2 regions of the Pseudarthrobacter sp. NPDC092419 genome follow, and region 2 is predicted to be linked to the other one. Evidence: predicted binding sites of a transcription regulator. Region 2 holds the regulator's gene; the other holds the start of a gene.
What was found. The regulator Rex, encoded in region 2, represses fermentation and respiration genes when NADH is low (regulators of the CRP and FNR family bind a similar motif). The targets are predictions, from matches to a motif close to CTTGTGAANNNNTTCACAAG.
Positions count from the first base shown of each region.

Region 1: ACIQC0_RS08940 (glyceraldehyde-3-phosphate dehydrogenase) is a predicted target of Rex. The motif match lies at 2,549-2,568, and genes of this name have one in related genera.

Region 1 is NZ_JBIVQF010000004.1:260,191-275,597, reverse strand. It holds gene ACIQC0_RS08960 (zinc ribbon domain-containing protein) at 1-721, shown strand, start outside; gene ACIQC0_RS08955 (YaaA family protein) at 737-1,501, opposite strand; RNA gene rnpB (RNase P RNA component class A) at 1,558-1,945, shown strand; gene ACIQC0_RS08945 (TspO/MBR family protein) at 2,007-2,516, shown strand; gene ACIQC0_RS08940 (glyceraldehyde-3-phosphate dehydrogenase) at 2,783-4,261, shown strand; gene ACIQC0_RS08935 (hypothetical protein) at 4,328-4,537, shown strand; gene ACIQC0_RS08930 (HNH endonuclease family protein) at 4,660-5,457, shown strand; gene def (peptide deformylase) at 5,464-6,036, opposite strand; tRNA gene ACIQC0_RS08920 (tRNA-His) at 6,130-6,202, opposite strand; gene orn (oligoribonuclease) at 6,332-6,961, opposite strand; gene mptB (polyprenol phosphomannose-dependent alpha 1,6 mannosyltransferase MptB) at 7,139-8,695, shown strand; tRNA gene ACIQC0_RS08905 (tRNA-Arg) at 9,049-9,121, opposite strand; gene ACIQC0_RS08900 (single-stranded DNA-binding protein) at 9,342-9,902, shown strand; gene ACIQC0_RS08895 (DUF6993 domain-containing protein) at 10,010-10,603, shown strand; gene ettA (energy-dependent translational throttle protein EttA) at 10,656-12,338, shown strand; gene ACIQC0_RS08885 (acyl-CoA thioesterase) at 12,470-13,450, opposite strand; gene ACIQC0_RS08880 (hypothetical protein) at 13,513-14,172, shown strand; gene ACIQC0_RS08875 (globin) at 14,213-14,665, opposite strand; gene ACIQC0_RS08870 (mechanosensitive ion channel family protein) at 14,668-15,351, opposite strand.
Region 2 is NZ_JBIVQF010000005.1:207,915-223,321, forward strand. It holds gene ACIQC0_RS10515 (TlpA family protein disulfide reductase) at 1-136, opposite strand, end outside; gene ACIQC0_RS10520 (histidine phosphatase family protein) at 231-911, opposite strand; gene ACIQC0_RS10525 (YceI family protein) at 1,126-1,674, shown strand; gene ACIQC0_RS10530 (hypothetical protein) at 1,863-2,669, shown strand; gene ACIQC0_RS10535 (redox-sensing transcriptional repressor Rex) at 2,737-3,432, opposite strand; gene ACIQC0_RS10540 (glutaredoxin family protein) at 3,520-3,774, opposite strand; gene ACIQC0_RS10545 (FG-GAP-like repeat-containing protein) at 3,850-5,475, opposite strand; gene ACIQC0_RS10550 (HAD family hydrolase) at 5,581-6,399, shown strand; gene ACIQC0_RS10555 (30S ribosomal protein bS22) at 6,539-6,637, opposite strand; gene ACIQC0_RS10560 (helix-turn-helix domain-containing protein) at 6,789-7,001, opposite strand; gene ACIQC0_RS10565 (3-deoxy-7-phosphoheptulonate synthase) at 7,149-8,249, opposite strand; gene ACIQC0_RS10570 (alpha-hydroxy-acid oxidizing protein) at 8,555-9,922, shown strand; gene ACIQC0_RS10575 (ArsR/SmtB family transcription factor) at 9,932-10,519, opposite strand; gene ACIQC0_RS10580 (acetoin utilization protein AcuC) at 10,598-11,809, opposite strand; gene ACIQC0_RS10585 (TrkH family potassium uptake protein) at 11,910-13,343, shown strand; gene ACIQC0_RS10590 (TrkA family potassium uptake protein) at 13,384-14,022, shown strand; gene proC (pyrroline-5-carboxylate reductase) at 14,051-14,884, opposite strand; gene ACIQC0_RS10600 (Ppx/GppA phosphatase family protein) at 15,144-15,407, opposite strand, start outside.

The DNA.
Region 1 (15,407 bases), on a different contig from region 2:
GGCAGAACAGTTGAAGTTGCTCGACCTGCAGGGACTGGACGCCAAGCTGACCGCGCTGGCCAACCGCCGGCGCGCCCTCGAGACGGACCCCCGGATCAAAGACCTCGAAGCGGCGCTCGCCGTGGCCAACGGCGAACTCGGCGCGGCCAAGGTTGCCGTCCACGATGCTGAAGCCGAGCTCAAGCGCGCAGAGGCCGACGTCGAACAGGTCACCGTACGGATCAGCCGGGACGAAGCGCGGCTCAACAGCGGGACGGGACTGTCCAAGGACCTCGTGGCGCTCCAGAAGGACATCGCCTCACTCAACAAGCGGCGCTCGGACCTTGAGGACGTGGAGCTGGAGGTCCTGGAACGGCTGGACACCCTCCGCGAAAAGCAGGCTGCCCAACAGAGGATCGTTGACGACATCCAGGGCTCCTTCGGTTCAATCCGCGGTGAGCTCGACCAGGAACTCGCCGCCGTAGCCGCGGAAACGGCCGAGGTCAAGGGCCGCCGCGATGCGTTCGCCCAGGCCCTGGATGCACCGTTGCTGGCGGTCTACGAGAAAACACTCGCCCGGCGCGGTGTGGGGGCCGCCCGGCTGTTCCATGGCACGTCGGAGGCATCCGGCATGAAGCTCAGTCCCGGGGACCTTGCCGACATCAAGGCCGCAGCACCGGAGGACATCGTGTTCTGTCCGGACTCGGGAGCCATCCTGGTCCGCTCCGAAGAATGGGCCTGACCGGCCCGGCTGTCCTCAGCCGGGCAGGATGATGTTCAGCGCGTGCGGCTTGCGTGCCGTGCCGGGAACGAGTTCAGCTGCCCACTTCTCCTGTGCAGCCTTCAGCAGGGCCTGCGGGGTTGCGGGCGTCTTGCCCCGCCGCGTCAGCAGGTGCCGCGCCAATTCGCCCCGGGTGTGCTTGGCAAAGTGGCTCACTACCTTGCGGACCCCGCCGGTTTCGGTAAACACGTTGACGGCGGCCGTCTGTTCCGGCGGCGGCGCCCAGGCCACGGCGTAGGTGCTGGAGCGGCAATCCACCAGCAGGTGCCCCTCCGCCACCGGGGCGAGGGCGGCGGCCAGGTGGGGCTTCCAGAACGGGGCGAGGCGTCCGACGTCGGGCAGTGCCGTTCCCATCGAAAGCCGGTAGGCCGGAACGCTGTCACCGAAGCGGATGGCGCCCCAGAGCGCGGAAATGACCAGCACGGCGTCGTCCGCTTTGCGCCGCTGGGCCGCACTCATGGTTCCGTACCCCAGGGCGTCGTACAGGACGCCGGAATAGATCCGGTGCGCCGGCGCCGCAGGTTCGGCATGCAGCCGCGTATTGCGTACGACGTCGTCACGCAGCGATGCGCCCACCCCCAGGAGGGCGAGGGCATCCTCGTGCGCACTGACGGTGCCCAGCGACTCAAGGATTTCGGCCCTTCTTGCGTTCAGCGCCGGAAAGGCGAGGGAGTCCCAGTCGAGGGCCGGGCCCCGGGCGGCCGGGGTCTTGCCTTCGGAGGGGGGAAGCAGAATCAGCACCGTCCGATCCTACCGGCGGCTGAAGCAGGCTGCGGCGCCGGTAGACTGGACGCGGATGGGACAGCCAGGCGGCCGCGCGTCACGCAAGTGGCTCGAGGAACGTCCGGGCTCCACAGGGCAGGGTGGTGGGTAACGCCCACTCGGGGTAACCCGCAGGCCAGTGCCACAGAAAACAGACCGCCAGCCTTGCCGTCCCCGGATGGCAGGCGCAGGTAAGGGTGAAACGGTGGTGTAAGAGACCACCAGCTTCCCGGGTGACCGGGAAGGCTAGGTAAACCCCACCCGGAGCAAGGCCAGACAGGACACATTTGAGGGCTGCCCGCCCGAGTGTCCGGGTAGGCCGCTGGAGGGTGCCGGCAACGGTACTCCTAGATGGATGGCCGTCACTCCTTCGCCGGCAACAGCGGGGGAGTACAGAACCCGGCGTATCGGCTGTCCCATCCACCTGCCGTGATTGACCTGGAACGCCGTCGACTGACCTGAAACGCTGTTGGGGAACTGAACCGTGCCTGCTGATACAACCCCCGCACCCCGCCGGGTCCGCGACCTGCCCGCGCTCGCAGGGTTCCTGGCGCTGTCGGCCGCCACCTGGTTCCTCGCCGCTGTTCCCATCAGGTCCGCCGGTGACTGGTTCGCTGCCTCGGCGCAGGCGCCCTGGATGCCGCCTGGCTGGATGTTCCGGTCCATGTGGATGCTCCTCTACGCCGGCGTAGCTGTCGCGGCCTGGCTGGTATGGCGCCGCGGTGCGCTGCGCGGCGGCACCCTGGCCGGATACTGTGCCCAGCTGGGGCTCAATGCCGCCTGGCCGCTGGCATTTTTTGGACTGTACCCGTTCCTGGGCGCTCCCGCCCTGTGGGTTGCGTTCCTCGTCATCACTGCACTTGCAGCTTCCCTGGCGTTCCTGACCCTCCGCTTTGGGCCCGTCAGCCGGACCGCCGGTTTGCTCCTGCTGCCATATTTCTCCTGGGTGGTGTTCTCCGCCAGCCTGAACCTCTACTCGGCGATCCATAACTGACGGCGGACGCACGGGCATCAGTTGTGGGTTCCCGTGTGAGTGATTTCACGCGTCCGGAGCCTTCCGGCGCGCCGCGGCCAACCTAGAATGGATTCCGGACGTAGAAGTTCTCCCGCCGGGGCTGCGTTCGCAGCCGGCGGTTTTTCTTTGCAGCGACCCACGCGCCTGCGGGCCGAACCCGGCAGGCCACGGCGCCCCTGGACATCATCCGGTGGCCGACATCCGCGTACGAAGACGTATGCGGCTGAACCGAGGAAGGTATTTCTGTGAGCCAGACGTCAGATTCTTGTCTTGATACGTGGATGGGCCGGGAGGCTCTTGCCGAAGCCATGATCCCGGTGATCGGGCGGCTTTACCGCGAGAACAACGTGGTGACCAGCATCCACGGCCGGAGCCTGATCAACAAGTCCACCATGAACATCCTCAAGGCGCACCGCTTCGCCCGTCGGATGAGCAAGGACGAGTTGCGCCTGGAGGAGACCGCTCCGCTGCTGAACGCGCTCGCCGGTATGGAACTCGGCGCAGCGGCCATCGACATCGCCCGGCTGAACCAGAAGTTCAAGGACGAAGGTAACGGCGCCAGCCTGGAGGAGTTTCTCCGCGCCGAGCTCGCAGAGATCGTGGGCAAGCGCGGCGGCGACGACCGCACCAGCACGGATGTCGTGCTCTACGGCTTTGGCCGTATCGGACGACTTCTGGCACGCCTCCTCGTTGAGAAGGCCGGAGGCGGCCACGGGCTGCGTCTGCGCGCCATCGTGGTGCGCCGCGGTTCTGACAACGACCTCTCCAAGCGCGCCAGCCTGCTGCGCCGCGATTCCGTGCATGGTTCGTTCGAAGGAACCATCCGGATTGACGAGGAGGCCAACACCATTACGGCCAACGGTGTCCAGGTCCAGGTCATCTACTCGAACGATCCGGCCACCATCGACTACACCGCCTACGGCATCAAGGACGCCCTGGTGGTGGACAACACCGGCCGCTGGCGCGACACGGAAGGCCTGTCCCAGCACCTGCAGAGCAAGGGCGTTGCCCGCGTCCTGCTCACGGCGCCGGGCAAGGGCGAACTGAAGAACATCGTCCATGGCATCAACCACGGGGACATCCTGGATTCGGATCGGATTGTCTCCGCAGCGTCCTGCACGACGAACGCCATCACTCCGGTGCTCAAGGCCATCAACGACAAGTTCGGCGTAGTCCACGGCCACGTGGAAACGGTGCACTCGTTCACCAATGACCAGAACCTGATCGACAACTTCCACAAGGGCGATCGCCGTGGCCGTTCAGCGGCGCTGAACATGGTCATTACCGAGACCGGCGCTGCGAAGGCTGTTGCCAAGGCCCTGCCCGAGCTTCTGGGCAAGCTGACCGGCAGCTCCATCCGCGTCCCCACGCCGGACGTCTCCCTGGCGATCCTTAACCTGAGCCTGAAGAACGGCACCACCAAGGATGAGGTGAACGACTTCCTGCGCGAGATGTCGCTGCACTCGGACCTGCGCAAGCAGATCGACTACATCGACTCCCCGGAAGTTGTTTCCACGGACTTCGTCGGTTCCCGCCGTGCGGGCATCGTGGATGGGCTCGCCACGATTTCCAACGATAAGAACCTTGTCCTCTACGTCTGGTACGACAACGAGTTCGGCTACAGCTGCCAGGTAGTCCGGGTCATGGAGGAAATGGCCGGGGTCAACCCGCCCTCATTCCCGGCCAAGGAGTCGGCCGCCGCGCTGGCAACCATCGCAGTCTAATAACGGTCACCCGGTTTCCCGGCTGATCCTCTGGAATCAGCCGGGAAACCGGACCACACTGGTGGCATGACTAAGGAACCCGCGGTTCAGCACGAAACCACCCTCGAACACGCCCTGGATGTCGCCAAGGCCAACCACAAGGAAGCCTTGCGCCTCCTCGAAGGGGCGCGGGCCGCCCAGGCAACGGGCGACGTCGGCGAGGACCGGGTCCGCCAGCTCGAAGGCCTGTTGGCGGTCGCCGAGGAGGACCTCCGCCGCGTGATGCGCGAGCAGTAGAGGCCGCCCGCCGCCCCATGTGACGCGTCACTCTTCCTCCACACTGTGGAAATCCGCGGAAGGGATGTTCCGGTGCCCTAGGCTCTTCGGGTGCAGGATGTAAACCGCAGCGCGGTGACGCCATGAGCGCCAGCTGGACCGCCTACCGCCGTGCCCGCCGCCGATCCCGCCAGGCATGGGTGTTGCTGGCACTGGCCGCGGTATCTGCGCTGGCGACAGTGGCGTGGTTCTTTACCGACGGGCAGTTCGCACTGGCGGAGCCCGCGGCCGCCGGCCCGGTCGAAGCGCCCGTCTACGACCCCGCCTGGATGAAGCCGGTGGTAGCCGTACGTCAGGTGCCGGATGCTACGGCGCTGTCGGTCCTTGAGGGCCTGCCCGTCAAAGGCCGGGCACCGGCCAACAACTACGAGCGGGAGGCGTTCGGCCAGGCCTGGTTGGACGCCGACCGGAACGGCTGCGATACCCGCAACGACATCCTGCGGCGCGATCTCTTGGAGGTCGCGTTCACGGAACGTTCCCGGTGCGGGGTGGCGTCGGGCCGCTTCCAGGATCCGTACACGTCGAAGACCATCGACTTCCGCCGCGGCGCAGACAGCAGCCGTGAAGTGCAGATCGACCACGTGGTGGCGCTGTCGGATGCGTGGCAGAAGGGCGCCCAGCAACTGACAGCCCGGCAGCGCCAGCACCTGGCCAACGATCCCGTGAACCTCGTGGCCGCGGACGGGCCCGCCAACCAGCAAAAGGGCGCCGCTGACGCCGCCACCTGGCTGCCAAAGAACAAGTCGTTCCGCTGCCACTATGTGGCCCGCCAGGTGTCGGTCAAAGCAGGCTATGGCCTCTGGGTCACCCAGGCCGAAAAGGACGCCATGAAGCGGGTCCTGGGCACCTGCCCGGACCAGCGAACCGTCCTGGCACGATAACGGAGCCTAGTGGCCGAAGGGATCGGGGTCCACGCCGGGCATCCAGGTCAGCCCCGGCACACCCCAGCCGCTCTTCTTCGCCTGTTTCATGGCTTTGCGCGCGTAGCGGTCGATCAGCCGGTTGACGTAGAGCTTGCCGTCGAGGTGGTCGTATTCGTGCTGGATCACCCGCGCGAACCAGCCCGTCGCTTCGAACCGGACCGGCTGGCCGTAGCCATCGAAGCCCTCCACCCGTGCCCATTCGGCACGTTTTAGCGGGTAGTGCCCGCCGGGGAATGAGAGGCAGCCCTCTTCCTCCTCATCCGGGTCGGGAAGCGCTCCGGAGATCTTGGAGAGCGTCAGCTGGGGGTTCACCACGACGCCCGTAGGGGGAGCGCCGTCGTCGTTGGCGTATTTGTACACGAAGATGCGCTTGCCCACGCCGATCTGGGGCGCAGCGAGCCCCACGCCGTTGGCGGCGTCGTTGGTTTCGAACATGTTTTCGATGAGCGTGCGGAGGGCGTCGTCGAAGACCTCAACCTCTGCGGCCCGGCGGTGGAGAACAGGTTCTCCCCAGATGGTGATTGGCAGAACTGTCATGTCGTCCGTCCTTTGCGCTGTGGCCGGTATTTGATACATGGGGTACGCAAAAAAAGGAGGCCGCACCGGATATCCGGTACGGCCTCCCGTGAGGGTGAGCGACGGGGGTTGAACCCGCGACCTCCTGGACCACAACCAGGCGCTCTGCCAACTGAGCTACGCCCACCATGTGCCCTGCGGAGCGACCGGCTACCCGGCCCTCTGGAAAGGCAACTCAAATAGCTTACCTGCTGTTCAGCACTGTTTTGGCCACTTTTGCCGATTTCCCGGAAAATTCATGGAAACGTGGCGCAGATTACGCCTGCGGCTGTTTCGGGGATTCGGCCGTGGTGATACGGCGCGCGATCTGCTGGGCGGTGGCGCTGTCCGGACCGGGGGCGGGAACGAAGACGGCCTCGCGGTAGTACCGGAGCTCGTCGATGGAATCCTTAATGTCTCCCAGGGCGCGGTGGCCGCCCTTCTTTGCGGGGGACTGGAAGTAGGCACGCGCGAACCAGCGGCGTGAGAGTTCCTTGATGGTGCTCACGTCGATGACCCGGTAGTGGAGGTGCTCAACCACGGCGGGCATGTCCCGGGCAAGGAATACGCGGTCCGTTCCAACCGAGTTGCCACCCAGCGGAGCCTTGCGGGGGTCCGGCACCCATTCCGCGATGTACTCCATGACGAGGGCCTCCGCTTCCGCCATAGTCTTGCCGTTGGGCAGTTCCTTCAGGAGGCCGGATTTGGTGTGCATGTCCCTGACGAAATCGCCCATCTGTGCCACGGCGGCATCATCCGGCTTGATGACGACGTCCACGCCGTCACCCAGGATGTTCAGGTCCGAGTCGGTGACCAGGGCGGCCACCTCGATCAGGGCGTCATTCTTGATGTCCAGGCCGGTCATTTCGCAGTCGATCCAGACGATTCGTTCGTTAGTAATAGGCACCCGACCAGCCTACCTTTACACGTCCCGGCGGACCGCCGATGCTAGGATTCTGGGACGCGCGGCGGACGATTCCGCCGCTTGCTCCACCTGCTGCGGCGGCCCGCGAGGGACGCCGGGCCCGGCCGCTGCGCGCAAGACACCACACATCTTCGCGCCTGAAGATTGGACGATCCTGACATGACGGCGCCTGTGCCCGCGACGGGAGAGCTGGCCGGTGACGCAGCCGTTCCCGCGGAGGACGCCGGGATGGACAGTCCCCGCTCTCCGCTGCTGGCGGGCTTCGCCGGTTCCATGTTCATGCTGGTCGGATCCCTGGGGGTGGGCTGGCTCGCCCCCGTCTCCGAGCTGCGCCGGATGCCACTGTTCATCTGGATGCGCGCGGAGGCGCTGGGAGTGGCGTTGTCCATCATCCTGCTCGCCGTCGGCGGCATGCTGCTGGTTCGGGCCTGGCTCCGCCTGGGGCAGAAAGTGCGCGTCTGGGGGCCCGCGGCACGGAGGGTGACCCTGGCCGCGGTTGTTGCCTGGGGGCTGCCCATGATGTTCAGCATCCCGCTGTTCAGCCGGGACGTTTACGCCTACATCGGCCAGGGCCGCCTGATGTTGGAAGGCTTCAACCCGTACGAAAACGGAATCTCCGCGCTGTCGAACTACTTCCAGCTGGGCGCCGACAAGATGTGGACCGAAGCGCCCGTCCCGTATGGCCAGCTCTTCCTGTGGATCGAGCAGTTCGTGGTGTGGGTAACGAACGTGCAGCCGGAGGCCAGCGTCATGCTGTTCCGGTTGGTTGCCCTGGTTGGTGTGGTTCTCTGCATCGTCTATGTGCCGCGGCTTGCGGAGCTGCATGGCGTGAACCCGCACCGCGCCCTCTGGCTGACCGCTGCGAATCCACTCTTCCTGACCAATTTCATCGCAAGCGTCCACAACGACGCGCTCATGATTGGCCTGGCCCTCGCCGGTCTCTACTACTGCGCCACGCGGCGCGTGGTAGTGGGTATCGTCCTGGTCACGCTGTCCATTGCGGTCAAGCCCATTACGATCATCTTCCTGCCGTTCATCGGGCTGATGTGGGCCGGCAAGGAGGCCGGCTGGCTGCGGAAATTCTGGTTCTGGGGTCTGACTGCCGCGCTGAGCCTGGGGATGCTGGTGCTCATGGCACTGGTCAACGGCTTCGGCTTTGGCTGGATCAATGGGCTCTCGGCCCCCGGCAGCCTGGCCATCTGGTACGCACCCGTGGGGCTCATCGGCATGGTGGTGGGGTCCCTGGCGCGGGCGTTTGGCCTGGGGTACGACGTCTTTTCCGGGCTGGTGTTCACCGCGGGCAAAGTCCTGGCCCTCGGCATCATTGCCTGGCAGATCTTCAGGGGTGATCACGACCGCCTGATGCGCAGGCTGACCCTGGCCCTGGCGGCGGTGGTAGTGCTGGCTCCGATCATCCAGGCCTGGTACGTGGTGTGGCTCATTCCGCTGTTCGCGGTCACCGGGATCCGCAACGACTGGCAGGTCAAGACCCTCTACTTCGTGGTCTCGTTCTTCATGATCTACGCCATTTCCGACCAGCTGGAAGTGTTCCCGTACCTGCAAACCGAGGACCTTGGCTTCGCGCTGGCCCTCGCCCGTGTGGCCGCCGCACTGACGGGCCTGCTCTTCGGCCTGTACCTGATCTTCTGGGACCCCCGTACCAGAACCCTGTTCCGCAAGACCGGGGAACCCGTCGTCGAACGCCCGGTGATCTGACCAGCCGCACCAGCCGTTCCGGCCGTCACCGCGATGGCCGCCTGGATGCCGTCGAACCCAGGTCCCGCCGCCCGAATAGAAGCCCACGTAGTGTGCCGGAAGCCTTGACCGCCCGGATCCTCGCCCTGCGCCGTCGGGTTTCGACGCGCAAAATTGTGGTCGAGGCGCATCCTCGCCGGCGACGCCCACATATGGGGTGCGTCAGGGGACATGCGCAGCGCCCATGAAGATGCGCGTCGAAAACAGGACGGACTGTGGGAGGGGCCGGACAACACAACACCCCCGGTCCGAAGACCGGGGGTGTCAATGATGACCCGACTCCTCCGTGAAGGATGTCTCGACTCATCACACGGTGCCCCAGGAGGGAATCGAACCCCCGACCGGCGGATTAGAAGGCCGCTGCTCTATCCCCTGAGCTACTGAGGCGGGCCACCCCTGGACCCTAAGTCCGGGCGCCTCAAAAAGTTTACATTGCCCCGCGTGCGGCTGGAATCAGCCGCTGTACCTTTGGCCACCAGTCCTCCACACCCGCCGGAACCCTGCGGGTTATGCACATAGCCAAACGCACCCCTCCTTCGGGCGCCCGCCCGGAGACATGCTGGTGGTGCCTGCTAACGGGCATCACCATCTGAGACAGGACGAAGAGATGAGCGACTTCATTACGGTCCGTGGCTTCGTGGCCACGGACGTCAAGACTTCCACCACGACCGGGGGAGTGGCCACGGCCTCTTTCCGGTTGGCATCCACTACCCGCCGCTTCATCAAAGAGACGGGCACGTGGGCAGACGGGCAAACGAACTGGTTCAACGTTCAGGGGTACCGCCAGCTTGCCGGGAACCTTGCCTGCAGCGTGCGCAAGGGCCAGCCCGTCATTGTGATTGGCAAACTGAAGCTGCGCAGCTGGGAACGGGACGGCCGGACCTACCATTCCACCGAGATCGACGCGGACGCGGTGGGCCACGATCTGCAGTGGGGCTCCGCCAACTACATCCGCAACGCCACCAGGCCCGTTCTTTCGCTCGTGGACCAGGAAGGAACGGACGACGCCGGTTCAGCCCCGGTCTCTGACCAAACCTTTGAGGGGGCTGAAGAAAACGGCGGAGACCCAGGTGACTTTGGCGTCGAGACACTGACAGTCGAGGAACGCGACGGAGCCCTCTCGTCGCTGGACACGAACACGGGTGAACTCACGGCGGCGCCGGCCTGACCCGCGCTGCCATGAGACGGTGCCCGCGGGCCCGGTGCATCATGACCCGGCGCGGCCGTGACCCGGTGCCCGCGGGAGCAGCCGCGGCATCGTGGCACAATGACAGCATGCCCACAACGCCTGACCGCCGGACATCCGGTGCGGCCCACCCTGCGCCGGGCGTTTCCGGCGTTCACCTGCTGCACGGCAGGAGGGGAAGGCTCCGGAGGGCAGCAATGGTGGCGGGGTCAGCGTTCACGGCATCGCTCCTGGTGCTCACCGGCTGCAGCGGGGCCGCTCAGGATCCTCGCGTCACGGGCAGCTCGCCGGCGGCTTCGGGATCTGCCCAGGACGGTACGCCGGGAGCTGGAATCACGGTTCCCACCGCCGAACCCACAGGAACTGCAACGGCCGGCCCCACTGGACAGGCCGCTGCCGTTTCAGGATTACGCACCAAAGTGACCGATGTCCTGGGCAGGCTCGCCGCGGGTGCGCCCAAACCGTCCACGGCACAGGTCCGTGATGCCCTGACCGGAGCAGGCATTGATACCCGCTCGCTTGAGGTATCGGAGAGCACTACACCCACCGGCCTGGCGGCGGACTCGATCGAGGCCGCTGTGCTCCAAGGGAAGGACTGCGTAATCGGCCAGGTTCGTGAGGGCGCCGTGACGGTAACGGTGATGCCTGTCCTGGCCAGCGGCAAGTGCTTCGTCGGATCCTGAGCGGCAGCTTCGGAATGTGAGATATGACCGCCTACCCACTAGATTTGGAACCATGGCGGAATTTATCTACACAATGACCAAGGCCCGCAAAGCCGTTGGCGAAAAACTCATTCTTGATGACGTAAGCATGTCCTTCTTCCCGGGCGCCAAGATAGGCGTCGTGGGCCCGAACGGTGCCGGTAAGTCCACCATCCTGAAGATCATGGCCGGACTGGACACCCCGTCAAACGGCGAGGCACGGCTCAGCCCCGGCTACAGCGTGGGAATACTGCTCCAGGAACCCCCGCTGAACGAGGAAAAGACCGTCCTGGGCAACGTCCAGGAAGGCGTCGGCGAGATCTACGGCAAGATCCAGCGTTTCAACGAGATCTCCGAAGAAATGGCCAGCCCGGACGCTGACTACGACGCACTCCTGGAAGAGATGGGCCAGCTGCAGGAGGCCATCGATGCCGCCGATGCCTGGGACCTCGACTCCCAGCTGGAACAGGCCATGGACGCCCTCCGCTGCCCGCCGGCGGACGCGGACGTGACCAACCTCTCCGGTGGTGAACGGCGCCGCGTGGCCCTGTGCAAGCTGCTCCTGCAGAAGCCGGACCTGCTGCTTCTTGACGAGCCCACCAACCACTTGGACGCGGAAAGCGTGCTGTGGCTTGAACAGCACCTGTCCACTTACGCAGGCGCCGTCCTGGCGGTCACCCACGACCGGTACTTCCTGGACCACGTGGCCGAATGGATCGCCGAAGTGGACCGCGGCCACCTGTACCCCTACGAGGGCAACTACTCCACGTACCTGGAGAAGAAGCGTGCGCGTCTCGAAATCCAGGGCAAGAAGGACGCCAAGCAGGCCAAGCGCCTTGCCGAGGAACTCGAGTGGGTCCGTTCCAACGCCAAGGGCCGCCAGACCAAGTCCAAAGCCCGTCTGGCCCGCTACGAGGAAATGGCCGCCGAGGCAGACCGCACCCGCAAGCTCGATTTCGAAGAGATCCAGATCCCGCCAGGACCCCGCTTGGGCGGCCTGGTCCTGGAGGCCAAGGACCTGCAGAAGGGCTTCGACGACCGCGTGCTGATCGACGGGCTGTCCTTCAGCCTGCCACGCAACGGCATCGTCGGCGTGATCGGACCCAACGGCGTCGGCAAGTCCACCCTTTTCAAGACCATTGTGGGCCTGGAGCCGCTGGACGGCGGAGAACTCAAGATCGGCGACTCGGTCAAGATCTCCTACGCTGACCAGAGCCGCGGCGGCATCGACCCCAACAAGACCTTGTGGGAAGTCGTCTCGGACGGGCTGGATTTCATTCAGGTGGGCAATGTCGAAATGCCGTCCCGCGCCTACGTGGCCGCCTTCGGCTTCAAGGGCCCGGACCAGCAGAAGAAGGCAGGGGTGCTCTCCGGAGGCGAGCGCAACCGGCTGAACCTGGCACTGACCCTCAAGCAGGGCGGAAACCTCCTGCTCCTTGACGAGCCCACCAACGACCTCGACGTCGAGACCCTCAGCAGTCTGGAAAACGCGCTGCTGGAATTCCCCGGCTGCGCCGTGGTGGTCTCGCACGACCGGTGGTTCCTGGACCGGGTGGCCACCCACATCCTTGCTTACGAGGGCGACGAAGAAAACCCCTCCAAGTGGTACTGGTTCGAGGGTAACTTCGAGTCCTACGAGGAGAACAAGGTCGAGCGCCTCGGCCCGGACGCGGCCAAGCCCCACCGGGTCACGCACCGCCGCCTGACCCGCGACTGACACCGTCGCGGCTGTAGCCGGCAGACGGCAGGCATACGGAAGGCCGGCGACCACGTGTACTCCACACGCGGACGCCGGCCTTTCCCGCAGCCGGCTAAACCCCTGCCAATCAGCCCCGCTCAGCCGCCCTGCTACTCCCGTGATGCCTTCCGGATTTGGTGCTCCACGACCTTGGACTGGAAGGCTCCCACCACCTTGTTCTTGAAGTCCGTGGGCACACGGATCATCCCCTCCTGGGCCACCGATGCCACGTGCTCGCCCTCCCGGTTGAAGATCTTGCCCGTTGCCAGCCCCCGGGCGCCTTGCGCACTGGGCGACTCCTGGACGTACAGCAGCCACTCGTCCACCCGGGCCGGCCGGTGCCACCACATCGCATGATCCAGGCTCGCGACGTTCATGCCAGGCGTGATCCAGCTCAGCCCGTGCCGGCGCAGGATGGATTCCAGCAGCGTGTAGTCGCTCGCGTACGCCAGCGCTGCACGGTGCAGGTTGGTGTTGTCCGGCATGGGCCCGAATGTCTTCATCCAGACCGCGTTGCGCGGCTCCCTGGGACCTTTTGCCGATACGTACAGCGGGGGATCGACGTGCCGGATGTCGAACGGCCGCTCGAAAGCCCAGTGCCGGGCCACGGGATGGTCGAACTTGCCCAGTAGGTCCGCCGTGCTTGGAAGCGACTCGGGATCGGGGATTCCCGCCGGCATGGTAGACGCGTGCTCAATGCCTTCGTCGTTCCCCTGGAAGGAAGCGATCATCGAGAGGATCGGGACACCGTCCTGGTACGCGTGGACCCGCCGCGCGGAAAAGGAGCGTCCGTCACGCAGCCGCTGCACACCGAACGTGATGGGCTTGTTGGCATCGCCCGGACGGAGGAAATAGCCGTGCATGGAGTGGACAAAGCGGTCAGGGTCAACGGTGCGGATGGATGCCACCAGCGACTGCGCCAGGACCTGCCCGCCGAACACCCTGTGATGTGGCTGCTGCTGCGATGGACCCAGGAAGATGTCCTCGTCTGTCCGGGCACCTTCCAGTTCGCCAAGGTCCAGCAGTTTGATCAGCGATGCGGTGGGGTCACCGTTGGGCGGGGCCAACAGTCCGGTTTCGGCTTCAGTCATGGCTTGACTCTAGACGTCACCCAAGGACCGCTCAACCGGAGGCTAGCCGGTAGGGTTTGAGTGTGTCCGATCTTCTTACCAGCTCTTTCCGTTTCGCAGACCCCCGGGACCTGGCCGACCTGAAAACCTTCGCCACCCGCGCCAAGGCCATTGACGACGGCGCCATCCGCCTCCAGGGGGCCGGCACCGTCCTTGCCGCTTACGTCTGCGTCCTGCGGCCCCGTCTGCTGGGCGAATCGACTCCCACTATCCTCGGGCTGCGCACCATGGCGCTCGCGCAGCCCTCCGGCACGGATGTCACGGTGCCGCTTGCAGCCGTCCTGGACCGGATAGCCCGCGCGGGAGCGGACGACGTCGAACTGCCGGTCCCGCCGTCAATCGTCACTGAATCCTGGACCGGCGTGAGTGCGCCCCGCGGCGGCTGGGAGCACGCGGGAACCGTCGCCGATGCCTTCCTGCGCAGCGCCGCGGAGGCCGGCATGGCCGAGGTCGCGGAAATCGTGCCGGACAAACCCGGGACGCTGATCGTCAACAATGCAAGGGCTGCAGTGTGGGGCAGGGAACTGGACGACTCCGGCTTGCCGGCCGGGGCGGCGTTCGCGGCCCTCGCCCTGGGCTTCCTCGGGGACGGCGAGCAGGAGCTTTACCGCTCCGGCCGCTGGTTCCGCCTGACCGGACCCCGTGGGCATGTCCTCGTCCGGACCGGCAGCGGCCTGCCGTAACCGTCCGGCCCTGCCCGGACCTATTCCTGGCGTACCGTGCCTACGGCTCCGACGGGCTGTTGACCATGGACAGCGCCGCACGCTCCATGTAGTCCCACAGCGTGCCCTCGTACAGGGGCGGCAGTTCCAGCGCGTCGACGGCGGCCCGCATGTGGAAAAGCCACCTGTCCTTTGCCTCCGGCGTGACCTTGAACGGCATGTGCCGCATGCGCAACCGCGGATGTCCGCGCTCCGCACCGTAGGTTGTAGGACCGCCCCAATACTGCTCAAGGAACATCAGGAACCGACGCTTGGCCGGACCCAGGTCCTCTTCGGGATACATGGGACGCAGCAGCGGGTCGGTGGCCACCCCGTCGTAAAAGACGTCGATCAACTTCACGAACGTTTCGTGCCCGCCCACGGCGTCGTAGAAGTTGTCCGTGTAGCCCGGCTGGCTGAACGGGTCGTTTTGCATCAGCTGGCGTGGCTGGCGCGGTTCAGGCGTGGTGGTCATGGCTAGTCGCCGGCTTTCTGGTCGGTCTTGTCGTTGTCAGGCTTCGTGGTGCCCTGGTCCGTGGTTCCGTCCGGGCCCTCATGCAGGGGCACATAGTTTCCCTGCGAACGGTTTCCCACCCGCAGAATCTCGCCGTTGCGCAGGTACCAGATGGCGCCGTCGTCGGACCGGACGCGGGTGATGCGCAGGCCCATGGATTCCACTACGCCCACTACCTCGCTGGTTTCGATGACGTCACCGATGCCGAACTGGTCCTCGATGGTGATGAAGATTCCGGCCAGGAAATCCCGGATCAGCTGCTGGGCGCCGAAACCGATGGCGATACCCAGGATGCCGACGCTGGTCAGCAGGGGAGCGATGTTGATGTCCAGGTTCTGCAGTACGTACATGCCGGTGATCACCACCACCAGGACACCAACGATGCTGTTCAGCAGCGAACCGATGGTCTCCGCACGCTGGACCCTGCGCTCATGGTCGAGCGCCCGGAGCGCCGGGGCAGCCCATTTGAAGGTGGGCCGCTTGAACAGGCTGCTGCCGGCGGCCACCCGCTTGGTGATGCGGGAGATGACGTACGTGGCAAGCAGCCAGACGGCAAAACCGACGCCGAGGCTGATCGCCACCCCGGGAATGCTGATCCCGTCAGGGTCGGCGGCAACCGGGGGAAGGACTGACAACAAGCTGACCATGTGCGGCGGGGGCTCCTTGGGGATGGGCTACGTTCATTTTCCACCCTAGCGCCGGG
Region 2 (15,407 bases):
CGGTGACGGAGCCATCTCCGGCCACGTAGTTCTTGTTGTCCCCGGCACGGGCCTGCTTGGCCAGCGCGTCTTCCTGCGCACAGGCGGACAGGCCCAGGGTCAGGGCCGCGAGCGTGAGGCCGCCGGCAGCCAGGATGCTGCGCCGGGAGGCGGCCGGCGCCGAAGGCGCGCGCCCGGTGCCGTGATTGCCGTTGTTCGTCTCGCTCACTACTTACCCTCAGTCATCACGATCAGGCTCCCGGCGTGCTGGCCGCACCGGGAAGAAGGGAGGCTGCCGGCTCGGTGTACTCGACGCGCAGAAGCGAGCCGCCGTCGTCAAACACCAACGAGGTGATGGAGGTCAGCGTGCACTCGCGCTTGCGCGGATCATGCCAGAGGGGCTTGCCCTCAGCGCTGAGCCGGGTAGCCCAGATGGGGAGCTGGTGGCTGACCATGATGGCTTCGGGACCCGCCGCGCCGTAATCGCTGCCGGCCAGGTCGATGGCACGAAGCCGTGCTTCCTGGACCGCGGCCATGACCCGGGCCGCCTGCTCCTTGTACGGTTCACCCCAGGACGGGCGGAGGGGGTTGACGAGGTGGGGCCAGTGCTTGGGCTTGCGCAGCTCGGCCTTGGTGACCTTCAGGCCCTCGAAGTAATTTTCCGCCTCGATGATCCGTCCGTCCGTGTGGATCTCCAGACCCAGCGCCTCCGCCGTGGGGCGGGCGGTCTCCTGCGCCCGGTCCAGCGGGGACGCGGCCAGGTAGGTGATCCGGGCCCCTGCGGCCGCGCGCCGGACGAAGTGTTCCGCGAGCATCTCAGCCATCCGGCGGCCCAGCTCCGAGAGGTGGAATTCGGGCAGCCTGCCATACAGCACGCCGTCAGGATTATGGACCTCGCCATGGCGGAGCAAATGGACAGTGGATTGGGGCATGTTTACCAGTTTCTCAAAGATGGCGTGCGATCCGAAATCTTCTACATCCGGTAGAACCGGAGATTTTCGAAAAAAGTTCCCGCCGGAGGGAACAAAACATGCAAACGCATGTTTATACTAATTGCAGCAGTTAGTTGAGACTTCAACAGATGAAGCGTCAACGGCCAGAACGCACCGCACAACCGCACAGCACTTCCATACAAGGAGCATCATCATGGCACTTCCCGCAGACGTCACCACCGGCACCTGGACACTGGACAAGTCCCACAGCGAGATCGGTTTCACCGTCCGTCACGCAGGCATCAGCAAGGTCCGCGGCCAGTTCACCGAGGCAGCGGCCACCCTTGAGGTCGCCGAGAACGTTGCCGATTCCAAGGTCAACGCCACCATCCAGACCGCCAGCTTCGACTCCGGAGACGTCAACCGCGACGGCCACGTCAAGGGCGAAGATTTCTTCGACGTGGAGAAGTTCCCCGAGATGACCTTCGTCTCCAATGGCCTCGTGGCAAAGGGCAACAGCTACGAGCTCGCCGGCGACCTGACCATCAAGGGCGTTACCCGTCCGGTGGTCCTGGAAACCGAATTCAACGGCGTTGCAGTGGACCCGTTCGGCAATACCCGCGCCGGCGTCTCCGCTGAGACCACCATCAGCCGCAAGGACTTCGGCCTGACCTGGAACGCTGTCCTGGAGACCGGCGGCGTGCTGGTCAGCGACAAGGTTGCCATCAACCTGGAACTGGCCTTCATTGCCCCAGCAGCATAGGCATTAGCTTCCACCACACCCGCGCCCCGGCACCCGGCTCCGGCAGCCCGGCGCCGGGGTGCTGTTTTAAGCCCCGTTGTCCCCACAACGCGCCCGCGCGGGGGTACGGTTGAGCTAAGCCATGCCGGGGGAAGGGCAGGACCGATCCCGGCAGTACCGTTGGAAGCACTTCTGGAAAAGGACCGCCCATGAGCACTCCCCCTGTCCCCCCGCCGCCCGGACCGAACGATCCCCAGCAGGGAAACAGTGCGGGGAACCCGGGCGGTTCAGCGAATCAGCCGCCCCGCTACGGTGAGAATGCGCCGCAATACGGCCAGAACCCGCCCCAGTATGGACAGAATGCGCCGCAGTACGGCCAGAACCCGCCCCCGGCTCCCGGCTACGGTCAGCAGCCGGGCGGCCCGGTACCGTATGGCCAGAACCCGCCACAGTACGGCCAGCCGTCCTATGGCCAGTCCCCCTACGGCCAGCAGCGGTACGGCCAGTCCCCCTACACCCAGTACCCGTCCGAGCAGCCTGGCGGCGGCAAGGGTGAGGTGCCGCAGCTGGTCAACGTGTCCTTCTGGCTGCTGATTGCATCGGGCGCCATCTTTGTCATTTCGCTGCTCATGGGCCTGGGGGACCTGGACAACCCCGTGTTCCGCCAGGAATTTGAACGGCAGCTCGAGGGCAGTGGCAACCAGGTCAGCTACAACGACATCAAGGGCATCATCGCCGGCACCATGGTGGTGTTGGGCATCATTGGGGCGGCGCTGTACTTGCTGGTCGCTGTCTTTGTCCGGAAGGGCAAGAACTGGGCCCGCATCCTGGGAACAGTTCTCGCGGCGTTCTCCGTTCCCGGGCTCTTTGCGGGACTCACCATCGGAACCCTCGGCACGCTGCTGGGCATCGCGGCCATCGTCCTGCTCTACCTGCCTGCCACCGCCCCCTACTTCCGCCGGCAGCCTTTCGCCAACCCATACGGCGGCGGCATGGGCAACCCGTACGGCCGGTAACCACACAGCATCTGCACGCGGCGTCACCCGCGCACAGCAACGGGCGCAGCCCCGGACACAGCCGGAACTAGGCGGTCTGTTCCGGAGCCTGCGCCCGTTGCGCGTGGTACGCCAGGATCTGAAGTTCGGTGGCCATGTCCACCTTGCGGAGGTTGACGCCGTCGGGCACCTGCAGGATGACCGGGGCAAAGCTAAGGATGCTGTGGACTCCGGCCTCGACCACCCGGTCGCAGACGTCCTGGGCGACGGCCGCGGGCAGCGCAAGCACCACCATGTTGGCTCCGGTCCTTTGCAGGACTGGCTCCAGATCCGCCACGTCGCTGACCCGCAGCCAGCCCACCTCATTGCCCACCACCATCTGGTCGGCGTCAAAGATGGCCACTACGTCGAAACCGCGGGATTCGAACCCGCCATACCGGGCCAGGGCCTTGCCCAGGTTGCCGGCACCCACAATCGCCACTTTCCAGTCATGGGTCAGGCCGAGGGCCGCGGCGATGTTGCGGCTGAGGTACTGAACCTCGTAGCCGACGCCCCTCGTCCCGTAGGACCCAACGTGCGATAGGTCCTTACGCAGCGTGGACGAACTCACGCCGGAGACTTCGGCGAGGGATTCAGACGAAACCCGCTCCACGCCGTCGGCCATTAAAGAGTTCAGCGCGCGCAGGTAGATGGTCAGCCGCGCCACGGCGGCTGGGGGAATTTCCTTCCCCGGCGCGCCCGGAAGGTCCGCAACCGGATGCGGAGTGTGGTCCATCGCGGCCATCCCCTCCTTTGTGCTGCGTCGTGACTCCACTCTAGGGCCCCTCCGCCGGTGCCAACAAAGCAGCCGCCATCACGTGAACCGGCTCCCTTACTGCGCCATGGCGCGCTCCAGCACGCGCTGCAGGCGGTTTTCGTCGATCTTCCAGAAGTCGCGCTGGACACCGTCCACCAGCACGACCGGAATCTCCTCGGCGTAGCGGTCCCGCAGTTCCGGGCGCTGGTCCACGGATTCCTCCGTCCAGTCCAGGCCCAGCGAGGCAGTAACGCGTCCGACGGCGTCGCGCGCCTCTTCGCAAAGGTGACACTCGGATTTGGTGATCAGTACGACGCGCGGGGTAACCATGCATTAACGGTAGCCCCGTTCGCGGGGACGCGGTGACGGACGGGCGCGTCCCAGGCCCCGCCCGACAGAATGCCGTCAGAAGAGCGGCGAGAGCCCGTTCCAGCCCGGCCCCACTGGGATCCGGGAAAGGAAGCCGCCGGTGCCGCTGCCGGGGTAGAGCCACAGGACGCCGGTGCCGTCGCGGGCCAGCAAGTCGGGGCGGCGGTCGCCATTAAAGTCACCGGGACTTACGACGGCGGTCATTACGTTCCAGCCACTGCCCACCCGGGCGCGGGGCAGCCAGCCGCCCGCACCGTTCCCGCGGTACAGCCACAGGTAACCCGTCGCGCTTTCCCGCGCCAGGAGATCGGCGGCACCGTCGCCGTTCATGTCCCCCGGGCCGACGATGGCGTTGAAGATATTCCAGCCGCTGCCGACCCTGATCCGGGGCAGCCAGCCTCCGGTGCCGTTCCCGCGGTACAGCCAGAGGTAACCCGTCGCGCGCTCACGGGCGAGGACATCCACCCGCTGGTCGCCGTTGAAGTCACCGGGGCCGACGATGGCGCTGAAGATGTTCCATCCGTTGCCGATGCGGATCCGGGGCAGGAAGCCGCCGGTACCGTTGCCGCGATAGAGCCACAGGTAGCCGGTGGAAGTCTCCCTGGCGATGATGTCCAGTGCGCCGTCCCCGTTGAAGTCCCCGGGTGTCTCGAGCGCATTGAAGATGTTCCAGCCTTTGCCGATCACCACGCCGGGAAGCCGGCCTCCCCGGCCGTTCCCGGGGTACATGCGCAGCTCGCCCGTGGCGGGCAGGCGGGCAAGGATGTCCGTGTTCCAGTCGCCGTTGAAATCACCGGTGGACCCCGAGAGCGTCGATGCCGGGATGGGCAGTGGCGTGAAAGCGTATGGATCACAGGTCAGGTCGTAGTCCCGGGTGTCGTCGTACCACTGTGAAATATAGACGCGTCCTCCGGAGAAACTCGGCTGGCGGCAGCGGTCCAGTGCCTCGCCGGGATAGTCCAGCCGGCCGGCCGTTGCCCACACCGGGACGCCCGGCAGGCGCCAGGAGCCTGTGATGCCGGCCCACCCGGACTCGTAGGAGTAGAGGCCGTATGAGAATTTCGCGTCCCGCAGGGCGCGCATGATGCCTTCGATGATGTACCGGTTATCGCGCTGCTGCGCTGCGCTGGCCGTGGGCCAGGGCTGGGCAGGCCGGGGTTCGACGTCGATCCACACCACCGGCGGCGCGAAGCCCACGCGGGCCAGGCTGTCGATGGCGAACCGGGCTTCGGCGTATCCCACGTTGGAGAGCTGGCCTGCGCGGGTGGCGGCGGACCAGGGCCCCCGCGTCCCGTAGGTGGCGAGCTGGGCAGGCGTGGGGAAAGCCGCCATGGTGTACGCGTGCGCCGGCTTGCCGTTGGTCCTGGCCCAGTCCACCTGGCTCGCCAGGCACGGGTTCTCGGTGAAGGGGAGCCCCTTCGTGAGGCCGATAATAACGAACTGGGACGACGCGGGCGGTAGGGGCAGGCCATAGCCGCCCACCGCCGTCGGGCATTGTGGCCACGAAATATCGTGGCCACTGAGCGATGCAGCCTGCGCCGAAGGCGTGCCGGGGACGGAAGCCAGGAGGAGCGCGAGGAACACGAGCACGGCCGTCAGGGACCGCTTCCCGGACCGCCGCGCGCGGGATTGACTCCCTGAATGACGACCTTCAGCATCCATCGCCGCCGCTCCTTTGCCTCCACCCAGTGTAGGTCCGGGAAGCGGCGGGCCGCCAGCTTCCGGGCCTCCCTAACGTCGGCGGACATAACAACTAGACTCGACACCATGCCCGAGGAGAAATACGTCGCCGTAGTCACCAAGCCGGTTGCGGCGCCGCAGCCCGGCGAGGCGGCGTTCTTCGATGTGGACAACACCCTGATGCGCGGGGCCAGCCTGTTCCACGTGGCCCGCAAGATGCACCAGCGCGGGGCCTTCACGCTGCGGCAGGCGGCCGGGATGGCGTGGAAGCAGTTCATGTTCATGGCCCGCGGGGAAAACATGGATGACGTGCATGCCGTCCGCGATTCGGCTCTCAGCCTGGCGGTGGGCATCAGCGTCGATGACGTCAGGATCCTGGGCGAGGAGGTCTACGACGAGATGATCGCCTCGCGGATCTGGCCGGGCGCCAAGGCCCTCGCCGAACAGCATCTGCGCGTCGGACGCCGGGTATGGCTGGTGACCGCCACCCCCATCGAGGTGGCGACGGTGATCGCCACGCGGCTGGACCTGACCGGAGCGCTGGGCACGGAGGGGGAGATTTCGGAAGGCTTGTACACCGGCCGGCTGGTGGGCGACATCCTTCACGGCTCCGCCAAGGCCGTGGCTGTCCAGGAACTTGCGCACGCCCAAGGCCTGGACCTGAAGCGCTGCTGGGCCTACAGCGATTCCTATAACGACATTCCACTACTGACTCTGGTGGGCCACCCGGTGGCAATCAACCCGGACTCCCGGCTGCGCAGGCATGCCCGCGACAACAACTGGCCCGTCTACGATTTCCGGGCCGGACGGCGTGCCGCAACGCTCGGGCTCAAGGCCGCCACCGTCTGCGGCGCGGTGTACGGACTCTGGAAAGGCTTCGCCCGCATACGCGGCCCCCGCGTCTAAGGTTGGTCCCTCTTCCGTCCTAAGCTTCTTAGCGGATCCGGCCCTTCAAGGCCCGGTTCCGCGAACAAGCCCAGGACCGCGGCAAAAGAAAAGCCCGCCGCCATGAAGGCGACGGGCAGTTCTACGCTGTGCGAAGTATTTACTTCTTGTTGCGGCGCTGGTGACGGGTCTTGCGAAGCAGCTTGCGGTGCTTCTTCTTGGCCATACGCTTGCGACGCTTCTTAATAACTGAACCCACGAAAGTTCCTTACCAAACTAGATGCAGTACCTGTCTGATGGAAATGGTTCGCGGACTGAGCAACGAACTGACAACTGACAGATTCTTACAATGACGTAAAACGTTCCTTAACAGGGTACCGCTTATCCGGAGCGGCTCCTGACAGTCCTGCTCAGGCGGTCTCCGTGTGCCCTTCCACCACGGCACCCTGCAGGTACTGTTCGACGGCGGTTTCCGGTACCCGGTAAGAGCGGCCGAAGCGGACGGCCGGCAGTTCACCGGCGTGGACCAGACGGTAGACCGTCATCTTGGAGACCCGCATGACCTGGGCTACCTCAGCCACGGTCAGGAACTTCGCGTTGGAGAAGTTCTGCTCTGCCGACATTTCCTTGAATTCCTTTGCTGACGGATGGACACAGTGACCCCATGTAATGCCAATGCGGTGTTCTGATGCTGAGCCATCCACCAACCACCTATTTGGACACTCTAGTTGTTCCTGTGGCAGAAGTGAAAGTGCCGGCGGGCACTTTCTCTACGCGGTCCGGCGCTTCCGGGCCGACGCCGCCAGCTGGTCCAGGACGGAAACCGTAACGTCCCATTCCATGCAGGCGTCCGTCACGCTCTGGCCGTACACAAGGTCAGCCTGCCCCGCCGCGTTCTCCGCCACGTCCAGGTTCTGCGCGCCGCCTACCAGGAAGCTCTCCAGCATGACGCCGGCCACCGCCTGGGCCGCCGTTCCGCCGTCCTCCAGCTGCGCCCCGATCTCCAGGGCCACCTCGGCCTGGCGGTGGTGGCTCTTGCCGCTGTTGGCGTGGCTTGCGTCCACGATCAGGCGGGGGTTCAGGTGCTTGGCGGCGAGCTTTTCGGAAGCACGTTCGACGTCGGCTGCCGAGTAGTTCGGTCCCTTGCGGCCGCCGCGGAGGATCACGTGGGTGTCCGGGTTTCCGGCGGTGGCCACCAGGGCGGCCCGGCCGTCGCCGTCGATCCCCAGGAACGACTGGGCTGCGGCGGCGGCACCGCAGGCGTCGATCGCCACCTGGAGGTCGCCGTCGGTGCCGTTCTTGAAGCCGATCGGCATGGACAGCCCGGAGGCAAGCTGGCGGTGGATCTGGCTTTCGGTGGTGCGGGCCCCGATGGCGCCCCACGCGATCAAATCTGCCATGTACTGCGGGCTGATCGGCTCCAGGAATTCGGTGGCGGTGGGCAGGCCCAGTGCGGTGACCTGCTGCAGGAACTGCCGGGCGGTGCGCAGGCCAGTGACCATGTCGTGGCTGCCGTCCAGGCGGGGATCGTTGATCAGGCCCTTCCAGCCCACGGTGGTGCGCGGCTTTTCGAAGTACGTGCGCATGACCACCAGGAGGTCTTCCTTGTGCTTCTCGGCCTGGCTCACCAGCCGGCGGGCGTATTCCAACCCGGCCTGCGGATCGTGGATGGAGCAGGGGCCGACGATGACCAGGAGGCGGTCGTCCACGCCGTCCATGATGGCGCGGACTTCGTCACGTCCGCGTTCGACGACGCCTGCCGCCTTTTCGTCCAGGGGCAGTTCCGCGATGAGGTCCTGGGGCGTGGGGAGGGCGGTGAATTCGCTGACTCGCAGGTTTGATGTGGAGTTCTGGGCTGTTGCGGTGTTCATGTGATGGGGTCCTGTTCCAGATGGGAAGCGGGCCCGGAATTCAGAACCCGCCGGAGAAACGGCGAAGGGCAGAGAGTGATCTCTGCCCTGTTGGCTCTGAAGGTAGTTGGATGCGTGTCAGTTAGACGCGGGCCCCTCCAGAGCCAACGAAAAATACGCATACCAACGGTTAGTCATGGAAAGACGATAACCGCGGCCCACGCCATCGGCAAAAATCACGCCGTAACATTCGGGGGTTGATGTGGTCCGACCACATCACGTACAGTGTGAGGCAGACCACGCCAGCACGCCCAACGAAGGACGCCATGACGCACACGCTCCAGCCCAGCAACCCCGAGGCGACCCCCGCTCCGGAAACCACGGACATTCCCGCAGCGCCGGCACCTGCTGGCGCGCCGGCGTCGTCCGCTGCTTCCGGCTCCAAAGGTCCCGCCGCCAAGGTCCCCGCCGCCCTCAAGCGCCGGATCCCCAAGTACTCGGACCTCGCGCCGCTGATGCAGTTCAAGAAGCCCGAGTTCAGCAAGGACGCCAGGCTCAAGCGCGCCAGCACCATCTGGGAACTCCGGGACATCGCCAAGCGCCGCACGCCGCAGGCACCGTTCGACTACACGGACGGCGCCGCGGAAGGCGAAATCACGCTCCGCCGCGCACGCGAGGCGTTCCTGGACATCGAATTCCGTCCCGGGATCCTGCGGAACGTGTCGACCATCGACCTCAGCACGGAAATCCTCGGCAAGCCGTCGCGCCTTCCCGTAGGAATCGCGCCCACCGGATTCACCCGGATGATGCAGTCTGAGGGCGAGTACGCGGGGTCGCAGGCTGCGGAGGCCGCCGGCATCCCCTACACCCTCTCCACGATGGGCACTGCCTCGATCGAGGACGTCGCCGCGGCCGCGCCGAACGGCCGTAACTGGTTCCAGCTGTACCTCTGGACAGACCGTGACCGTTCCCTGGAACTGATCGAACGGGCCGCCAAGGCCGGAAACGACACGCTCATGGTCACGGTAGATACCGCGGTGGCCGGCGCCCGGCTCCGCGACGTCCGCAACGGCATGACCATCCCGCCGGCACTGACCCTCAAGACCGTCCTGGACGCGTCCTACCGCCCGGCCTGGTGGTTCAACTTCCTGACCCACGAGCCGCTGACCTTCGCTTCCCTGTCCCGCTACACGGGCACGGTGGCGGACCTGATCAACTCGATGTTCGACCCCACGCTTACCTTCGAGGACCTCGACTGGCTCCGTGAAACGTGGAAGGGCAAGCTCGTGGTCAAGGGCATCCAGACCGTCGAGGATGCCCGCCGGGTTGTTGACCATGGCGCGGACGGCGTAATCCTGTCGAACCATGGCGGCCGCCAGCTGGACCGCGCGCCGATTCCGTTCCACCTGCTTCCGGAGGTCAAGGAAGCCTTTACCAGGGACAACACGGACGCGGCGATCATGCTCGACACCGGCATCATGAGCGGTGCTGACATCGTGGCCGCACTGGCACTCGGCGCGGACTTCACGCTGATCGGCCGGGCGTATCTGTACGGGCTGATGGCCGGTGGCCGGGCCGGCGTGGACCGCACCCTGCAGATCCTCGAAAAGGACATGGCCCGCACCATGGCGCTGCTGGGCACGAGCCGGATCTCCGAGCTCACCCCGGATCACGTGCGCCTGCTAGGAAAATAGGCTCGCGGGCTACTTCTTCCGGCCGAACTTGGGGAGGTTCGCCAGCAGGTCCGCTGCCTTCGTGGCGGCGCGGCCTACGCTGCGGCCAATCTGCTGGGGCACGGTGTCGTCACTCAGCGCGGCAGCAGTTCCGCCGGGAATCACGACGGCGGGACTCAGTTCCGCACCGTCCCTCGCCAGGACGCCAGCAGAAACGGCCTCGGCAGCAACCTCGTCCGGCGCACCGGCCGACGATTCAGCAGTGGAACGGGCGGCGGTTCCCGACGACGGACGGCCTGCACCGGGCTTCGCGTGGGTTTCCCGTGCGGCCGGCGCGGTGCGGGCGGCGGCTGCGCTGCCGACGTCGAACGTCTCCAGCCAGTGCGAAATGCCCTCCAGCGGTTCCCGGTTCAGCGCGTAGTAGCGCTTCTGGCCCTGGGCGCGCATGCTCACCAGCTGCGCCTCGCGGAGCACTTTCAGGTGCTTCGAAATCGTGGGCTGGCTTGCCGCAAGCTCCTCCACCAGCTCGCCAACAGCCTTGTCCCCCGCGCGCAGGGCCACCAGGATGTCCCGCCGGGTCGATTCCGCAATGACGGCAAATACGTCGTCTGTCACCATGCCTCCACCCTAGCGACATATACGCCGAAAGGCATCAACTATTTCGCGGGGTGCAGGCGGTAAAACGAGCGGCCCCGGTCAGTCGAACCAGGGATCCAGTCCGTGCAGCGGGAAGACAGCCTTGCGGGTGGCCATCACGGTGCGGTCCACGGCATCGTTCGGGTCGAAACCCACCTCCCAGGACCGCCACCACAGCTCCACGTCGTCGCCCATCAGGGCAGGCGCGGCGGTCCCGAACTTCTCCCCGACGTACTGCCGCCAGTCCTGCGGGACTGGGGTGCGCACCGGCACCGGCCGCGCCGCAGCGATCGCCACCAGATGGCTCCAGGACCTGGGCACCACGTCCAGCACGCTGTATCCGCCCCCGCCGGTCGCGATCCACCTGCCGCCGCAATGGCGTTCCGCGAGGTTCTTCACGGCGGTGGCGGCCTCCCGCTGGCCGTCCACGCTCAGGTTAAGGTGTGTGAGCGGATCATCACGGTGCGAGTCGCAGCCGTGCTGGCTGACGATCACCTCGGGAGCAAAGGCGGCGACCAGCTGCGGCACCACCGCGTAAAACGCGCGCAGCCAGCCGGCGTCGCCCGTTCCCGCGGGAAGGGCGACGTTGACCGCTGTCCCCTCCGCCTGCCCACCGCCGATCTCATTGGCGAATCCGGTGCCGGGAAAGAGGGTCAGGCCGCTCTCGTGCAGCGAAATGGTGAGGACCCGGGGGTCGTCCCAGAAGATGCTTTCCGTCCCGTCGCCGTGGTGCGCATCGACGTCGATATACGCCACGCGCTGGATACCGCCATCGAGCAGCCGCTGGATGGCCAGGGCAGCGTCGTTGTAGATGCAGAAACCGCTGGCGCGTTCACGGGAGGCGTGGTGCATGCCGCCGCCGAAATTGACTGCGTGGACTGCCGACCCGGCCAGGATGCTGGTGGCCGCCAGAAGCGAACCGCCGGCAAGCCGGGCAGCGGCCTCGTGCATGCCGGCGAAGGCGGGGTCGTCCTCGGTGCCCAGGCCCCGTTCCAGGTCAGGTTCTTCCGGGTCGGCGCTGACACGGCGGACCGCGGCCACGAAGTCGGCCGAGTGGACCGTTTCCAGTTCGGGGTCCGAAGCGACGTCCGGAGCCTCCACCGTGACGTGCGCCAGGTCGAAGAGGCCCAGGCTGCGGGCCAGCCGGGCGGTGAGGTCCATGCGTTCCGGTGCCATCGGATGGCCTGGCCCGAAGTTGTAGGCCGTCATGTCCGGGCTCCACACCACCAGGGTCGGCGGCGCGGGCTGGGCGAGGCCGGGGAGGTATGTCATCAATCACAGGCTACCCGAGCACGGCCATCGCACTGCCCGGCCATTACGCGGCATTAGTGGTTTACTACTGAAGGAAGCCGTTTCAACCGAGGAAAGCCACATGACGCAGCGCGAGTCGAGGCCCGCCACCCAGGCAGACTGGCAGCAGGGCTCCGGCGAGCACACGGGGCTCTGGGTCCTGACGCGGCTCCGCGACTTCATCGATACGGTGGCCAACACTTCACCGGCACGCTTGGCCTTGACCGCGTTCGGCTTGGTGGTTCTGCTGTTCACGGGCCTGCTGTCCCTGCCCGCCGCCGCAGCCAACGGCCAGTCCACCCCTCTGCACGATGCAATGTTCACCGCAGTTTCGGCGGTGTGCGTGACCGGGTTGACCGTGGTCACCACCGCCACGCACTGGTCCTTCTTCGGGCAGCTGATCATCCTGATCGCGATTTTCGTGGGCGGCCTGGGCACCCTGACCCTTGCCTCCCTGCTGGCGCTGATGGTCAGCAAGAGGCTGGGTGTGCGCGGCAAGCTGATCGCGGCCCAGTCCATGAACAACGCCGGCCGCCTGGGCGAGGTGGGCACGCTGCTGCGGATCGTCATCACCACCTCGGTTGTCATCGAAGCGACTCTGGCCGTGATCTTGGTGCCCCGATTTCTCATGATCGGCGAGAGCCCCGGCCAGGCGCTCTGGCACGGGGTCTTTTATGCCATCTCCTCGTTCAACAACGCCGGTTTTACTGCCCACGCGGATGGCATCATCCCGTTCGAGAATGACCTGTGGATCCTGGTCCCCATCATGGTGGGCGTGTTCGTGGGCAGCCTGGGCTTTCCCGTGGTCATGGTCCTGCAGCAGAACGGGCTGAACTGGAAACGCTGGAACCTGCACACCAAGCTGACCATCCAGGTTTCGCTGATCCTCTTCCTGGCCGGCGCGCTGTCTTGGGCGGCCATGGAGTGGGAGAACGGCTCCACCATCGGCGGGATGGGAACCGGCGACAAAGTCATGCACTCGTTGTTCGCGTCCATCCAGATGCGCTCCGGCGGCTTCAACCTGGTGGACCAGAACCAGATGGAATCCACCACCATGCTGCTGACGGACGCGCTCATGTTCGCCGGCGGCGGCTCGGCGTCGACGGCCGGCGGCATCAAGGTAACCACCATCGCCATCATGTTCCTGGCCATCATGGCGGAGGCCCGGGGCGACACCGACGTCAAGATCTACGGCAGGACCATCCCGGAGGGCGCCATGCGCGTTGCCATCTCGGTGATCGTGGCCGGCGCAACACTCGTTTCCCTGGGAGCTTTCCTCCTGCTCCACATCAGCGGGGAATCACTGGACCGGGTACTCTTTGAAACAATTTCCGCCTTCGCCACCTGCGGCCTCAGCACCAACCTGAGCGCCGAGGTGGCGCCTGCGGGCAAGTATGTCCTGACGGCCCTGATGTTCGCCGGCCGCGTCGGTACCGTCACCCTCGCCGCCGCGCTGGCCCTGCGCCAGCGCAGCCAGCTGTACCACTACCCCGAAGAGAGGCCCATCATTGGCTAGTTCCTCAGACGCTCCCCGGCGCCCTGCCCATAACGCCCCGGTGCTGGTCATCGGGCTGGGCCGGTTCGGTTCCTCCACCGCGGAACAGCTGGTCAAGCAGGGCCGAGAGGTCCTGGCCATCGAACGCGACCGGTCCCTGGTCCAGAAATGGGCACCCTTGCTGACGCACGTGGTGGAAGCCGATGCCACGAATATCGACGCCCTCCGCCAGCTCGGGGCGCAGGAGTTCAGCTCCGCCGTCGTGGGCGTTGGGACGTCCATCGAATCCTCGGTGCTCATCACCGTCAACCTGGTGGACCTGGGCATCGAGCACCTGTGGGTGAAAGCGATCACCCCCTCGCATGGCAAGATCCTCACCCGAATCGGTGCCAACCACGTCATTTACCCGGAGGCGGACGCCGGCGTGCGCGCGGCCCACCTGGTATCCGGCCGAATGCTGGACTTCATCGAGTTCGACGACGACTTTGCGATCGTCAAGATGTACCCGCCGCGCGAGACCGTGGGCTTCACGCTGGACGAATCCAAGGTGCGCTCCAAGTACGGCGTGACGATTGTTGGCGTGAAGTCCCCGGGCGAGGACTTCACCTACGCCCGGCCGGAGACCAAGGTGTCCTCGCGCGACATGCTGATCGTCTCCGGCCACGTGGACCTGCTGGAGCGTTTCGCCGCCCGCCCCTAGTCCCTCAGCGCACCCGTGGTTCCCAAAATCAGCCCAGTTGGCGGGTGATCTGCGCCGCCCGGTCCGCCGCGGCCCGCGCACCGGCGGCGATGATGGCGGGGATGCCCTGCTCGTCGAACGTGGCGATGGCCCGTTCGGTGGTTCCGTTGGGGCTGGTTACGGCCTTGCGGAGCGCCGCCGGGTCCGCGCCGGGCTCGGCCAGCATGAAGCCTGCGCCGGCCACGGTTTCGCGGGCCAGCAGCAGGGAAAGTTCGGCGTCAAGCCCCAGTTCGACGCCCGCGGCGGCCATGGCTTCCGCCAGGTAGAACGCGTAGGCCGGGCCGGAGCCGCTGATGGCCGACAGCGCATCCACCTGCCCTTCGGGTACCTCCACCACGGTGCCTGCCCCCTTGAGGATCTCCTTCACCTTCTGCAGCTGCTCGGGGCTGCAATTGGTTCCCGGTGATACCGACACCACGCCGCGGCCCAGCTTCGCGGGCGTGTTGGGCATCGAGCGGATCACAGGCTGGCCGGCGGGCAGCGCCGCCTCAAGCTGCGCAATGGAGACGGCGGCGGCGACGCTGACCACCACGGTGTCCGGGGAGAGGGAGCTACTGATCTCGCGGGCCAGGTCTACGATTCCCACGGGTTTGACACCAAGCACGACGACGGCGGATCCCTTGGTGGCCTGTCTGTTGTTGTCGGGTTCCTCCTCACCGGCGATGGCGGTGATTCCGTGGTGGCGCTCGGCCAGTTCCGCGGCGCGCTCGGCCCGCCGGACGGTGGCCACAATATCCGCCGGGTCCGTGCCGGCTTCCACCAGCCCCGCCAGGATGGCTTCGTTCATGGACCCACAGCCAAGGAATGCGATTCGGTTGCTCATGGCTCCATCATTGCAGTTCGGCGTTAACGGTGCAGGTCTTACAGGCGACAAAGCGATTCACAGGTCGCTCCCATGTTGGACGCAGGCTGCTCACAAGTTGGGGTCCTAGCGTAGTAACTACCTCATTGAGGGTGCGAGTGATGCGGCAGGCATGGGGATGTCTGCCGGGGCACCGGAGGTCCCTGCCGGGTTTTCCCCCATTTTCCCGGCTCCGGACCCCGGTGCTCCCGCATTTAACCCACGGTGCACGATGCGCCAGCTAGACGCGGGCAACCACGTGCGGCGCCGGCTCCAGCGGCCCGGCAAATACCAGCTGGTCCAGGCGGCGCAGGATCAGGCCCTCCCGCAGCGCCCAGGGGCAGATCCTCAGCTTCTTGAACTCGAAAAGCTCCAGCGCGGCCTCCGCTACGAGCGCACCGGCCAGCAGTTGGCGGGCCCGGGCCTCCGAAACGCCGGGAAGGTGCAGCCGGTCCTCAGATTTCATGGCGGAGATGCGCTGTGCCCACACCCCCAGGTCCGTAGC